DNA from 2 places in the Paraburkholderia sp. RL17-368-BIF-A genome. Region 1 is predicted to be linked to the other one. Evidence: riboswitches for the same ligand, from Rfam matches in the RefSeq annotation. Region 1 holds a riboswitch; the other holds the start of a gene.

The links. Region 1 has a riboswitch for manganese ahead of P0D87_RS08605 (sodium:calcium antiporter). Riboswitches for the same ligand answer to the same signal wherever they lie in the genome.
Region 2: linked by a shared signal. The riboswitch ahead of P0D87_RS15335 (TMEM165/GDT1 family protein) and the one ahead of P0D87_RS08605 (sodium:calcium antiporter) in region 1 are both predicted to bind manganese.

What each region holds. Positions count from the first base shown of each region.
Region 1 covers NZ_JARESN010000004.1:55,734-62,885, reverse strand. The annotation lists gene P0D87_RS08625 (glycosyltransferase family 4 protein) at 1-765, opposite strand, end outside; gene P0D87_RS08620 (glycosyltransferase family 4 protein) at 843-1,967, opposite strand; gene waaC (lipopolysaccharide heptosyltransferase I) at 1,964-2,932, opposite strand; gene P0D87_RS08610 (outer membrane protein) at 3,646-4,128, shown strand; yybP-ykoY riboswitch at 4,283-4,475, shown strand; gene P0D87_RS08605 (sodium:calcium antiporter) at 4,621-5,631, shown strand; gene P0D87_RS08600 (acetyltransferase) at 5,885-6,547, shown strand; gene P0D87_RS08595 (LbetaH domain-containing protein) at 6,648-7,152, shown strand, end outside.
Region 2 covers NZ_JARESN010000007.1:312,077-319,228, forward strand. The annotation lists gene pepN (aminopeptidase N) at 1-2,165, opposite strand, end outside; gene P0D87_RS15330 (DUF4136 domain-containing protein) at 2,426-3,121, shown strand; gene P0D87_RS15335 (TMEM165/GDT1 family protein) at 3,198-3,770, opposite strand; yybP-ykoY riboswitch at 3,781-3,999, opposite strand; gene P0D87_RS15340 (beta-ketoacyl synthase chain length factor) at 4,522-5,226, shown strand; gene P0D87_RS15345 (lysophospholipid acyltransferase family protein) at 5,210-6,004, shown strand; gene P0D87_RS15350 (phosphopantetheine-binding protein) at 5,979-6,278, shown strand; gene P0D87_RS15355 (acyl carrier protein) at 6,275-6,532, shown strand; gene P0D87_RS15360 (COG4648 family protein) at 6,532-7,152, shown strand, end outside.

The DNA.
Region 1 (7,152 bases):
TACCACCGGAAGGCCGCAGGCCATTGCCTCGAGCACGACCCGGCCGAATGTTTCGACGTGAGACCCTGTCCGGTAATAGAAGACGTCGAGAGAGCGCAAAAAATCCGCGGCTGGCGTAGCTCCCTCTGGAAGAAGCTCGATACCTGTGTTCTCCCCGAGCGCGTTGCGCAGACATGTAGCACCCTGCAGCCTTACACCGACCCCTTGAGCAGACCATTCACGATACAGCACCAGGTCTTCGTCGTTATGCTTGTCGTTGGTGTCGCGGCTCAGACGCCCTATCACCGGCCGATTGCGTGCCACACCACGTGCCGTCGTGAACAGCTCGATGTCAATCGGCGATGGATGCACCACGCCATCCATGCCTACCAGCTTTTTCTGGAATTCGGAGATGAACACGTACTCCGTCTTCGGCCAGCGCAGCAAGGGCGGATGCTTCGATGTCAGCGTCAGTATCTTCGGATGGAACGTGTTGAACACGTAGATCAGACGTTGTGGCACTGCGGCGAGATACGGCCATACCGTGTTGCGCCAGTGTGCTCCGACGAAGACATAGGTGCCTCCGTTCGGGCGGTGCCTCGGTGCAATGCCGAGAGGGGTGATTCCGAACTTTTCCCTCAGTTCGGGCGAACTGCGCGACGATGTCGACCACAGTCTCACTTCGCTTTGCTTGCCAAGCAGGTGAGCGAGGTTGAGCGTCTCCTGTTCGCTGCCGCCGTGCGGATTCTGGAATCCGTTGAATATGTGAATAACCTGTTTTGGCATAGTAGATAAGAGCGGCTGGAGCCCGTTTGACCGATCGCATCAGGTCGGGCCGACAGCGACCATTGCGAATGGACCTATTACGACTGGCTTAGTCGGTAGACCATCTCCGTCCTGTCGACAAACAGCTCTTGAGAAAACTCGTCGACTGCCTTTGCTCGCGCCATCTTTCCCATGTCCGCCAGGCGATCGCCCCGCTCGAGAATTCCTTTCAGCGCCCGAGTTAACGAATCGGGGTCGTGCGGCGGAACGACCCAGCCGTCGACGCCATCACGAACGTTCTCCGGCAGACCGCTGTAGCTCGACACTATCACAGGCTTGCCCATCGCCATCATCTCGCGGCAGGCAAACGACACAGTCTCCACCGCATATGACGTGACGAAGCCGATATCGAACGCCCGGATATAGGGCTTCACGTCTTCCACGAAACCCGCGACTTCGAGCTGGCTGCGCATACCCACCGAATCAATAACCTGCCACTGCTCTGCGCTCGGCTCCGTTCCGACAACCACGACTGCAATCTTTTCACGTAGCGATGGCGGCAACGCGCTCACTGCGGCGATCACGTCCATCGTGCCTTTGTACCAGTCGAAGCCTGTCACGGTCCCGAGCACAAGTTTGTCGGCTTTCGATTCGCCGAGCAGCGACTTACGCGCCGCGGCGATCTCGACTGCGTCCGACGGCTTGAAGTCGTCGATGTCCACACCATTCTTGATGGTGATAAGCGAGCAGTGTCGATATACCGAATCGCGCACAAGGCTCGCAGTCGAATCGGACACGGCAATGACATCATCTGTCGCGCGGGCTCTGATCTTCGTGACGAAGTCACTCTTGATGGCGATGGAGTTGTGTTTGGTCAATACAATGCGCGGCTTGCGGCCCTTGAAGCACATCAGGCTGAATACGACCAGGCGATGGTCTGGAGAGCCGTTGACGTGCACAACATCAAAGCGTTCTTTCTCCAGCAGCGAGCGCAATGCGCGCCACGCTGAAATCATGCGGCCGGCGTCTTTCAGCTTGGCTGGGAATTCAAGCGGCAGTGTCGTCACGTGTTCGAGCTTGCTGGCCTTTTCGAATAGCCTGCTACTCGAGGGCGCAGCCACAAATATCTGATGCCGCCTGGAAAGCCCCTTGGCAATCGCCAGGATGTACGTATCGTGACCTCCGCCGCGCCCATAGTGAAAATTGGTCAGCAATATCTTCAAGGCAAAGGCTCCAGCGAAGCAATGGCATCCAGGACTTCCGTTACCGAGGGTGGGCGCCCGTCGTCACCAACGGACACCGATACGCCAGGCACGTCGACGCCAAAATAACGCCGTGCTGTTGCAGTGAAGATCATGACCGTGGGCTTGCCGAGTGCGCTTGCGAGATGCACGAAGCCTGTATCTGTCCCGACGATGAGCGTGGCGGCATCGACGTACTGCGCGACCTGCAAGATAGACATCCGCGGCAGTATACGAGAGCCCCTCACTTCCTTCGCAATTGCGATGGCCTCCTGTTCCTCGCGGGCTGAACCCCACGGCAGAAGGGGGGTAATGCCGCGCTCGACAAGCGAGCGGCCAATGGCAACCCAGTGAGCCGTCGGCCACTTCTTTACATCGCTCGAAGTGGCATGGAACAGCATCGCGTACGGCTGTTCTTCTGGCTTGACGGAAGGATCGGCAGACCTGGGGATTGACAGGTCGAAGCTCGGTGCCCCGCTCACCTGATAGCCGAATGCGTCGGCGACAGTGCGGCGCAAGCCGTCCCACGCATTGAGATCTTCGCGTGGCGCGAAGCGGCCAGTGTAAGCAAAGGCGGCGCCGCTCTCGCCGAGGTCTGCCGAACGATAGCCTAGACGCCGGCGCGAGCGCGCAAGGAAAGAAATTATCGCGCTTTTGTAGACGCCCTGAAGATCGAGAACGATGTCGTATTTCTCGCGTCGCAGTTCAGATATCGATGTAAAGATCGCCTTGAGCTCGGCCCCAGAGCGGTTTTTCTTGAAGCCCCGCAATGGCGCGCACAGCACGCGGTCGATGCCCGCATTCCAGCGAGGAACATCGGCGAAGGACGCATCGGCGGCCCAGTCAATCTTGACGCCAGGAAAGGCGCGATGCAGGTCGGCCACCACGGGCTGACCATGTACCAGGTCACCTAAGGAGGTGACTTTTACTATTAGAATGCGTTTCATTCCATTACCATTCAACAAGCGGACTTCACTTCAGCATCCGTGAGACCTATACCTCGATGCTGTGCAGTGACCTGAGGGAAATCAACGGCAGGATATCCAGCTTAGATTATCCCGGACTTGGTCCGAGGGTTCCCACACGCCGGGAGCAATCAAAACGACTTTGGTTCAGATCGGCGGCAGGGCGGTTCGTAGCAGCGGTATTTTCGACATAGCAATAGAGCAACTATCTATTTGCAAGCTATCGGAAGGCTGCCTGGGGCGCCCGGGTTCCGGGTTGTTGCACGCGAGTCGCGTAGGATCATACAGGACCCAGCGGGTACGGGACCTTGGCGTACTCAGTCTCCGGTCGTGCGTGGAGAGACGTTTCGTAGACCTTAGGCGGAGCAGATCCGGCTGTCGTGCTCGAAAGCGTGGTCCCGCAGTACCATCGACAAACCGCCAAAACAACTCGAACTCGCCCGACGCGCTGCCCCACCCACACGCCTCCTAGCCCCCGCCTCACCTCTTCGCTGAAATTTCAGATCGTTCTCATCCATTCGCTGAATCGGCGCGCGCTGCCTATGCAATTCCCATCGATATGGGAATAGTTGCGCGTCGGCCTACGCCGACCCTTTCGCATTTCAGTGCGACAGGCATTGCGAGATCACTCGCCGGACTAAGAGCTTTATTTGCAATTCATGCACAAAATAACCAGATCAATTCTCGCGGCATCGGTGGTTCTTCTTTCACAGCTTCCTTGCGCACAAGCGGCGCCGCAAGCGGGCGCAAGCCAGTTCGCCGGTCCTTATGTTGGTTTCAAGCTAGGCGTCAATAATTCGGATGCATCGGGCGCATTCAACAAGGCGTCGCATAACACGGTGTTTCCGGGCTTCACCGCCGGATACAACTTCGACGTGCAGCGGTTCGTGGTAGGAGCCGAGGCTTTCGCGGATTTGCACCACGGCTCTACTACGTCCAAGGACGCAGGAATCGACGCCAAATTCGGCATGCCGTTTAACCAGTTCATGCCGTACATTCGCGCCGGCTTCACGGGCGACGACCCCGATACGCGGTTCCATTGGGGCCTCGGCGTGGACTACAAGTTCGCGGAGCATGTCAGCGCGGTCGCCGAATGGACCACGGACTCGAGCCATCACGACGGCACGAAGAGAACAAACAATAGCTTCACGGTAGGCGTCCAGTATCACTTCAATTAATGACTCGATGAGCTTGCGCGCGGCAAGAAAACAGACCGCTGCGCAAGCTGCATGGACACCACACTTGGCACGCAGTAAAAGCTCGGCTCACGGCGAACACAGTCAACAAGCTTCTTTGCGAAGGCTTGTTGGCTCCGCCCACTCCCGCTAAAATCCCCGGGTCACTGGGGAGTAGCCTTCCTTCACGCATCGCGGCATCGCGGCATCGCGTGAAGGAGAGCGCGTCAACATACTTGGCCTGCGGGTCATGGCGCGTTCGACCGGGTCGGTTTGGCGAGACCATTGGCGCACTGCTTCGTTCTGGTCGGACGGGTCGCGGTGCGTCATGGTTCGTCTTACGTCCGACCTCGGAGCCGCTGTGAAATCCCGCGCTGTTCAATCTCCTCGTCTTCTGCTCAACTTGCTGTCGCGCGATCTGCCGCGCCGCACGTTTTCGGTCCATCACGTCAATCACGTCGATCACGTCGATCCCTTCGATGCACGGAGCCGCGCATGACCGGTCTTCTCATCGAACTGGCCATCATGCTGGTCGTCATCCTCGTGGCGGCCGAGCTTTTCACCAACGCGCTCGAACATCTCGGCGAGCGGCTTAAGATATCCGAAGGCGTGACCGGCTCGTTGTTCGCTGCAGTCGGCACCGCGTTGCCCGAGACGCTCGTGCCGCTTATAGCGATTGTCGGCGGGACGAGCGATCGTGCCGTCAACGAGGAAATTGGCGTGGGCGCGATTCTCGGCGCACCGCTGATGCTGTCCACGCTGTCTACCTTTCTGATGACGCTCGCCGTGCTGCGCTCGCGCGGCGTCGGCGGACGCGTCGCGCCGGAGCGTTCGGGCTTCACTCGCGATCTCAACTATTTCCTCTTTGCCTTCCTGCTGGCCGCCGCGGCCATGTATGTGCCGCATGAGCAGCGCATCGTGCGCGCGCTCTTCAGCGTCGCGCTCGTCGGCGTGTATGTCGCCTATGTCGTGGCGACCTTCCGCGCGTCGAACGATCTGGTCGATGCAGGCCACGGCACCGAAGCGCCCGGCAAGATGATGCTCGCGCGCCTCGGCGTGCCGACCAACCTCGCGACGATCGCCGTCCAACTGCTGATCGCGGTCGCGCTGCTCGTGTGGGGCGCGGAGGGTTTCATCCACGGCGTGCGGGGCGTGTCCGCGGTGGTCGGCGTGTCGCCGCTGCTGCTGTCGCTGCTGATCATTCCGATCGCCACGGAGTTGCCGGAGAAGGTCAACAGCATCCTGTGGATTCGCCGCGGCAAGGACACACTCGCGTTCGGCAACATCACGGGCGCGATGGTTTTTCAGGGCACCTTGTTGCCCGCTATCGGCATTCTGCTGACGCCGTGGACGCCGCGCATCGAGGTGGTGACGGGCATCGTCATCACGCTGGTCGCGGCGGGCTGGCTGCGGCTCAACGCCCGCGAGCGCGGCGCGCCCGTGTGGGCGCTGCTGGTCTGCGGCGCGCTGTACGCCGCTTATCTGGCGATCACGCTAAGCCGTTAGGCGTTCGAGCCACGTCGCCGGCGAATCACAAGCCGCGGCGATGCTCCCGCCCAATACATCGATCTAACGGCTTTTCTCTCGCCAACTCCCGGAATCGCGCGATGGGGGACGACGGCATAATTTCACAAACCATTGCGACATAGATCTCGACTAGCGCCGCCGACGAAATCACCGTTGCGCGGCGCATTATTCGCGCATGTTGTCGATGCATCAAGCGGCAGGGAACCAGTCGAGCAAGTCCGCGGAGGCGGGTATGAGCCACATTGTCATCGTCGGATCGGGCGGCCATGCAAAAGTCGTCATCGATATCGTCGAGCAGGAAGGAAAGCACAGCATTGCCGGGTTAATCGACGCATACCGCAACGTGGGTGAACGGACGCTTGACTACCCGGTGCTAGGCGGCGAAGCCGATCTTCCCCGTCTCGTGGCTGAACACGATCTGCAAGGCACCATCATTGCAATCGGCGACAACGTCGTCCGCTCGAAAGTGGCGGCGAAGGTCGAAGCGCTTTGCCCCAAACTGCAGTTCATGAATGCCATTCATCCGCGGGCAACGATTGGTCGCGGCACAACGGTCGGGGCGGGCAGTGTGGTGATGGCTGGAGCGGTCGTTAATCCCGACTGTCGCGTAGGCCAGTTCTGTATTCTGAACACGAACTCGTCGCTGGATCACGACTCTGTGATGGACGAGTTTTCGAGCCTGGCGCCCGGAGCGATAACGGGTGGCAACTGCCGGATCGGTGCGTATTCCGCCATTAGCATCGGCGCAGTGCTTCGCCACGGCATCAACGTCGGAGAGCACAGCATCGTTGGCGCGGGAGCTACCGTTCTGAGGGACGTCGAGCCCTATTCGGTCGTCTACGGCAGTCCCGCCAGGAAGGTGCGCGACAGGGTTGCCGGGGCCCGCTATCTGTGAATGCAGGCCGCACCACGTTCACCCTGTCGACAACTTGCCCGGCAGTTCCATGCGGCAATAAAGTCATCGTGCACTAAACCTCAACACGCACTGGATTTATATGAACGTTGTTACGTCGGATGACAGCATCGGCGTCGTGCCGACTCATCCTCTATCGAAGCATTTCATTGTGATCGGCTACCGGGACGGGGCTTTCTCGACCATCCCTAACAACTTCTTCAGGAACTGGCTGGATGAAGAGGCCACCGACGGAGTGTTTCATATCGGCCGATGCAGTGTTCTCGGCGTGGGTTCGGTCGCCAGATACGACGGCCATGCGCAGAAGCTGGTGATTGGAAAGAACGTCGCAGGTGGTATGGGGCTCAAATTCATTCTGAACGCCCAGCATGAAACGAAGACCATATCGACGACCATGTTCAGCATCTACGGCAACGGTCTCACCAATGCAATGATGCCGCAATACGCTGACACGGTTATTCATAACGATGTGTGGATCGGCGACGAGGCTGTATTCCTGGGCGGCAGCGTCATCGAAAGCGGATGCGTTATCGGTGCGCGCTCGCTGATACCGCCGAACTTCCGCAGCGAACCGTATGGTATCTATG
Region 2 (7,152 bases), on a different contig from region 1:
CGCACGGCTTCCGCCGGATCGTCGAGCTCGGTCAGATACGAGAGCGCGAGATTCTTCAGAGCGCGATGTCCGGCCGCGGCCGGCGTGGCTTCGTACGGACCCGCCGTGCGATGCTTCTCGTAAATGCTCAGCCATTCGCCCTTGAGCGCATTCGCGAGACGCTTGCGCACGAACTGCCGCGCCGCATGCACGGCCGCCGGATTCGACTCCGTCATCTGCTCGGCCAGATAGGCCTCCGACGGCAGCATCAGCGCGAGTTCGCGGAACGCCGGCGACAGCGATTCGTCCGTGAGCACGCGTGCGAACGCGGCGACCACCGAGTCGTCGAGTTGCAGTTGCGCGCCGTTCGCCGCCTGTCCGGCGAGCGTCAGCAACTCGCGCGTGGCAAGGCGTTGGCCGGCTTCCCAGCGGTTGAACGGATCGCTGTCGTGCGCGAGCAGGAACGCGAGCTGTTCGGCCGGATAATCGTATTCGACGATCACCGGCGCCGAGAAATTACGCAGCAGCGACGGCAACGGCTCGTCTTCGACATTGACGAACGTGAACGTCTGCTCGGTCTGCGTCAATTCGAGCACGCGCGTGGTCGAGTCGGAAGCGCGCGCTTCGCCTTCGAGTTGCAGCGGCAGATCGTTGCCGTCCTTGCCGATCAGGCCGATGGCGAACGGAATCAGCAGTGGTCCCTTCTGCGTTTCGCGCGCGGCCGGCGCGGCGTCGCCATAACCCTGCGTGAGCGTCACGCTGTAGCGCCGCGCCGCCGCGTCGTAACGGGTGCGCACCGACACGCGCGGCGTGCCCGCCTGGCTGTACCAGCGCTCGAACTGCGCGAGGTCGCGGCCGTTAGCGTCGGCGAGCGCATGACGGAAATCGTCGCACGTCACGGCCTGGCCGTCGTGACGCTTGAAGTACAGGTCCATGCCCTTGCGAAAACCGTCGCGGCCGAACAGCGTCTGATACATCCGCACGACTTCCGAGCCTTTTTCGTAGACGGTCATCGTGTAGAAGTTGTTGATCTCGACGTAGCTTTCCGGGCGCACCGGGTGAGCCATCGGGCCGGCGTCTTCGGCGAACTGCATCTGGCGCAGCACGCGCACGTCTTCAATGCGCTTGGTGGCGCGCGCCGCTTCGTCGCCGCTGCTAGTCAGTCCGGCGGCCATGTCGGCGGAGAATTCCTGATCGCGGAACACGGTCAGCCCTTCCTTCAGGCTCAACTGGAACCAGTCGCGGCAGGTTACGCGGTTGCCGGTCCAGTTATGGAAATACTCGTGGCCGACCACCGCCTCGATGTTCGCGAAGTCCGTGTCGGTCGCCGTTTCGGGGTTCGCCAGCACGTACTTCGTGTTGAAAATGTTGAGCCCCTTGTTTTCCATCGCGCCCATGTTGAAGTCGCTCACCGCGACGATCATGAAGCGGTCGAGATCGAGTTCGAGGCCGAAGCGCTGTTCGTCCCAGCGGATCGAATTGATCAGCGAATCCATCGCGTGACGGGTCTTGTCGAGATCGTGCGGCTCGACCCACACCTGCAGCAGCTTTTCCTTGCCCGAGCCGGTTTTCACACGCTCTTCGAGCGCAACGAGCTTGCCGGCGACAAGCGCGAACAGATAGCTCGGCTTCCTGAACGGATCTTCCCAGCGCGCGAAATGACGGCCGTCCGGCAGATCGCCTTCCTCGAGCAGATTGCCGTTCGACAGCAGCACCGGATAATCGGCCTTGCTGGCTCGCAGCGTGACCGTGTAGGTCGACATCACGTCCGGCCGGTCGAGGAAATAGGTGATGCGCCGAAAGCCCTCGGCCTCGCACTGCGTAAAGAAGTTTCCGCTCGACACATACAGGCCCGAGAGCGTCGTATTCGCCGCCGGATTGCAGATGCTGGTGAGCGTGAGCTCGAAGCTGTCGGGCACGTTGTCGAGCACCAGCCCGTGCTCGTGCGGATGCGCGTTGGCGAACGGCTGACCGTCGAGCGTCGCGCCGACGAACTCCAGTTGTTCGCCCATCAGTTCGAGATGCGGCGCGCGCGCGGCGTCCGGGTTGCGGCGCACGCGCATCGTGTTCTTCACGACCGTGCGTTCGGGCAGCAGATCGAACTCGAGCGCGACGGTGTCGATCAGAAAAGCGGGCGGCGCATAATCGGCGCGGCGGATCACATTGGGCGTTGCGGTATCGGCCATGGCGTTCTGTAGTGATGGGACTCGAGCGGCCGGCGCACGAAGACACGCGAGCCGGGCTTGTCGAGCCATTGTACAAAGCCTCGGGCAATCGTGCGGCGCGCGCTTTTCAGATAGCCGTTCGGCCGATGCGCGCTCGGACGCGCGCACCGCTCTTGCTCACGCTCAAGCTCCTACGGCGTGGGAGCGGAACGGCGCGGCGCGATCGACGGTCATACGTACAATGAAAGACGAACGAACAGAAACGCTTCACGAGGTAGACCATGACAACGAATATCTGGACGCGCCGCGCCATGTTGCTGCTCGCGGCACTGAGCGTGCTGCTGTCCGGCTGCACGACCTACGTGACCACGCAGGTCACCGCGTTCTCCGACTGGAGCGGCAGCGACGCGGCCCGCACCTACGCGTTCACACGCGAGCCCGACCAGCGGAACAATCTCGAGCTGACCACGTATGAGCGCATCGTCGCCAACGAACTCGCCACGCATGCGTTCCGCCAGGTTGACGGCAACGACGCGCGCTATCTCGTCGGGCTCTCGTATGGAATCCGCTCGGACATGGTGACGGTGGCCGAGCCGGTCTACTACAACCCGTGGCCGGCGCCTTACTGGGGCTGGGGCCGTCCGTACGATCCGTGGGGGCCGTGGGGTCCGTTTCCCGCAGGCTACGTGAACCAGAGCTATCCGATCTTCACGCATCTGCTCGGCGTGCGGATCACCGAGCGCGCGACGGGCAAGGAGGTCTACAACGTGACCGCGCGCAACTCGGGCGGCGAGTCGTCGCTGGTGAGAGCCATGCCGTATCTGGCGCGCAGTGCGCTTGCCGACTTCCCGCTTGGCAACGGCGTCGTGCGCACGGTCAAGATTCCGCTCGGCAACAGCGCGGGTGCTTCCAACGAAACGCCGGTGCCGGCTGCAGCGTCGCCGGCTGCCGCGTCGGGCGCGAAAGCCGTGCAATGACCGCGACGCGACCGCAAGCGCGATAAAAGCGTGACAAGAGCGCGATGCCGGCAAATGCCGGCATCGCGCACCTTCGTCAGAGCCCGCCGCCGAACAGCGCCATCGTTCCGAGAACCACGAACAGCACGGCGGCGATGCCGTGCACGATGCCGGTCGGCAGACGGTGCGCGAAGCGGTCGCCGAGCAGGATCGCCGGGACGTTGGCGATCATCATGCCGAGCGTGGTGCCCGCCACCACGCCGAAGAAGTCGTGAAAGCGCGCGGCGAGCGCAACCGTCGCGATCTGCGTCTTGTCGCCCATTTCCGCGAGGAAGAAGGCCACGACAGTCGCGCCGAACACGCCAAGATGCGTGCGGTTCGTGTTGGCTTCTTCGTCGTCGAGCTTGTCGGGCACGAGAATCCACAAACCCATGCCGATGAATGAAATGGCCAGCGCCCAGCGCATGATGGCCGGCGTGAGCAGCGAGCCGAGCCACGCGCCGAGCGCGCCCGCGCCCGCGTGATTGACGAGCGTCGCGACCAGCACGCCGAGGATGATCGGCATCGGCTTGCGATAACGCGCGGCGAGCACGAGCGACAGCAACTGCGTCTTGTCGCCGATTTCGGCGAGCGCGACCGCTCCGGTGGAAATGAGGAAAGCGTGGAACACGTGGGTTGGAATCCGCGGGCCGGGAAATGAACGAGCGACGACCCACGACACGCCGGGCCCAATTGCGGCGGGGTGTGGGTCATCGGTCTCGCCAGGCCAGAGGCTGCGGCTGCCATGGCCATGACGGCCAAGTCTGTTGACAGGCGCCCCCGCGAGCGCACGTTGTTGCGAGCCCGGCTAGATGCCGGGCGAACGTGGCGCGGGGCGGCTACTCCCCAATGAGGGACGGATTATAGCAGGCGTCGCCGCGCGGCCGTTCTGCCGGGAGCAGAATTCGCGTGAAATCGGATCGCATGTATTCGACTGCAACAGTCGTCGCAGAAAGTTAATTGAAAGCATTCGCGGGATTCTCTTTGCGAACGCGACCGTCTGACAGTCGAATTCCCAAAAACCTACAGATGTAGGGATATTCCCAGGCCCAGATGGGAAATTTCTGCAAATCGCCATAGCACTCAAATTAGCGTCGTAAACGCGAGACGGATACAGATGGATACGTCTTTTGTGGCTGATTTAATTCAGAATATTCAGTATGATTCCGGCGACTAAGGAAGCCTGAGCCAAACTACACGGCCAATCGTCAATGGCCTAAATAATCGGGCCAAAGTGCCGTTAATTCGCTGAACCCTACAAAAGAAGTCTGGATTGTCCCCCGGCTGGAAATTGCCGGTCCGCGCGGCGCGCATACGCTGTGACGGCTGCGTATTCCGTCAGGCGCTTCAGCCTCTCCTTGCTTCAACGCGCGAACACCGATATGCCCGATCCGCACTGGACCATTCCGGTCGCTCGCTGGTCTAGCTGGCCTGCTGCCACCACCGCCGCACCCGACATCGGTTTTATCGAACCGATCGTGCGGCGGCGTCTCAGCACGCTCTCGAAAGCCGCGCTGAAGGTGGCGCACGATTGCGTCGGGGCCGACGAGGCGCGCGTCGTCTTCGCGTCGCGGCACGGCGAACTGCGCCGCACCACGGAGATTCTGCGCGCCATCAGTTCCGGCGAGCCGGTGTCGCCGACGGCCTTTAGCCTCTCGGTGCTCAATGCGATGACGGGCGTGTTCGGCATCGCGCGCGGCGACCGCTCGGCGGCGAGCGCCATTTCGGCGGGCCCGGAAACGCTCGGTTATGCGCTGCTCGAGGCGTATGCGCAACACGCAACGCAATTGGCGTCACCGGTCCTGCTGGTCTACGCCGACGAACCGGCCGACTCCGCCTACGGAACGATCGACGATGAAGTGCAGGGCGGGGCAGTCGCGCTGCTCTTGAGTAACGAAACGGCGCTCGGCCATCTGGTCTGTACACGGTCCGCGTCGCCGCGCCTGTACGACCAGGAGGAGCCCGCAGCAACCCGCTTCGCCACGCAAAGCCAGGCGCTGCTGCATTGTCTTGAAACCGGCGAGCCCGCGGCCTGGCAGGGCGCCGGCGTCCTTTGGCAGTGGGAGTGGCATGACCGCGCGGCTTGACTACACGTGGCGATTCTTCGCCACGGGCATGGCTTTCGTCGTGTTCGGCATCTGCGGCGTGCTGTTTTCGGTGCTGGTGTTTCCGCTCGCGTGGCTGTGGCCGCATCGCGCGTCGCGGCAGTTCGCGGTGACGAGCATCATCCACTGGTTTTTCCGCGCGCTCGTCGGCGCGTTGCAACTGATCGGCGTGATGAAGCTCGAAGTGTCGGGCGGCGAGGCGCTGCGTGCGCGCGGTCCGTCGATCGTGGTGGCCAACCACCCGACCTACCTCGACGTGATGGTGCTGCTTTCGCTCACGCCGCACGCATGCTGCGTCGTGAAAAACGCGCATTGGAGCAACCCGTGTTTCTGGGGCATCGTGCGTTCGGCGGAATACGTGAGCAACGCCGATCCGGCGGAGCTCGTCGAAGCAGGCGCAAGGCAGCTCGCGGCAGGCTATACGATGATCATTTTTCCCGAAGGCACGCGCAGTCCCGCGCGCAACCGGCTGCATGCGTTTTCGCGCGGCTTCGCGCACATGGCGCTGAAGGTGGACGCGCCGATCGTGCCGGTGCTGATGGATTGCGATCCGCCCGCGTTCACGAAACAGATGCGCTGGTACGACGTGCCGGCGCGAGCGTTCCGCATGCGCGTGAACGTGCTGGAGCCGCTCGGCGTCGAGCGGCTCGCGGCAGACGACACAACACCGGCTCTCGCTGCGCGCAGCGTGACGAGCGCCGTCGAAGCACACATTACCCGGCACCTGTTCGATTATGGATTCTTTAAAACTGGAAATTAAGCAGCTTCTGATCGAGGCACTCGATCTGGAAGACCTGAGCCCCGCCGATATCGACGACGATGCACCGTTGTTCGATACCGACGGTATCGGTCTCGATTCGATCGACGCACTGGAAATCGGCATCGTGCTGCGCAAACAATATCAATTGACCATTGCGGCAAACGACGACCGCACGCGCGAGCACTTTCGCTCCATCAGCACGCTGGCCGCGCTGGTGGCAAGTCAGCGCGAAGCGGCGCACGCCGCGAACGAAACCAACAGCAAAGGGGAATGACCGTGTCCGAGGCAGAGATTCTTGAACGCATCCGCGCCATCTTTAAAGAGAACTTCGCAATCGAGCCCGAGCGCGTGACGCCCGACGCGCATCTGTTCGAAGACCTCGATCTGGACAGCATCGACGCGGTCGATCTCGCGATCAAGCTCCAGGAAATGACCGGGCGCCGCATCAAGCCGGAAGAGTTCAAATCGGTGCGCACGGTCGGCGACGTGATCGGCGCGGTCGAATCGCTGCTGGCGGCTCAAGGCTGATGCCGGCAGTGCGTTCGCGCACACGGGCGGCCGATCAGCCCGCCGCAAGCGCTTCGTCCGCGGCTGAACGCCATTGGCTGAAGGCGGTCGTGCAAGTGCTGGTGAAGCTCGCGTATCCCGCGTTGATTCTGTGCGCGTGGCGTTGGGACACGCCGCGTTACGTCGGCTGCATGCTGTTTGCGATTCTGTGGCTGCAGCGCTGGGCAGGCAGCGGTCCGGTCGCGACTTCGCTGCGGCGTCTTTCCGCCATCGACTGGACCGTGGTCGGCTTGCTGAGCTGCGCGTCGGCGGCCATCGTGCTCACCAACAGCGAGCTGCTGTTGCGCCTCTATCCGTCGCTCGTCAATCTCGGGCTCCTAATCGCGTTCGGCGCGACGCTCGTGCGCGGTCCGTCGATGATCGAAAAATTCGCGCGCCTCGGCAAACCGGATTTGCCGCCGGGCGCAGTGCGCCACACGCGGCGCGTCACTCAGGTGTGGTGTGTGTTCTTTCTACTGAACGGTGCTTTTTCCGCGTATACCGCGCTCTACTGGAGCCGCGCAAGCTGGTCGCTGTATAACGGCGCGATTGCTTATCTGCTGATCGGTGTGCTGCTGATCGCCGAGGTCGTGTGGCGCTAT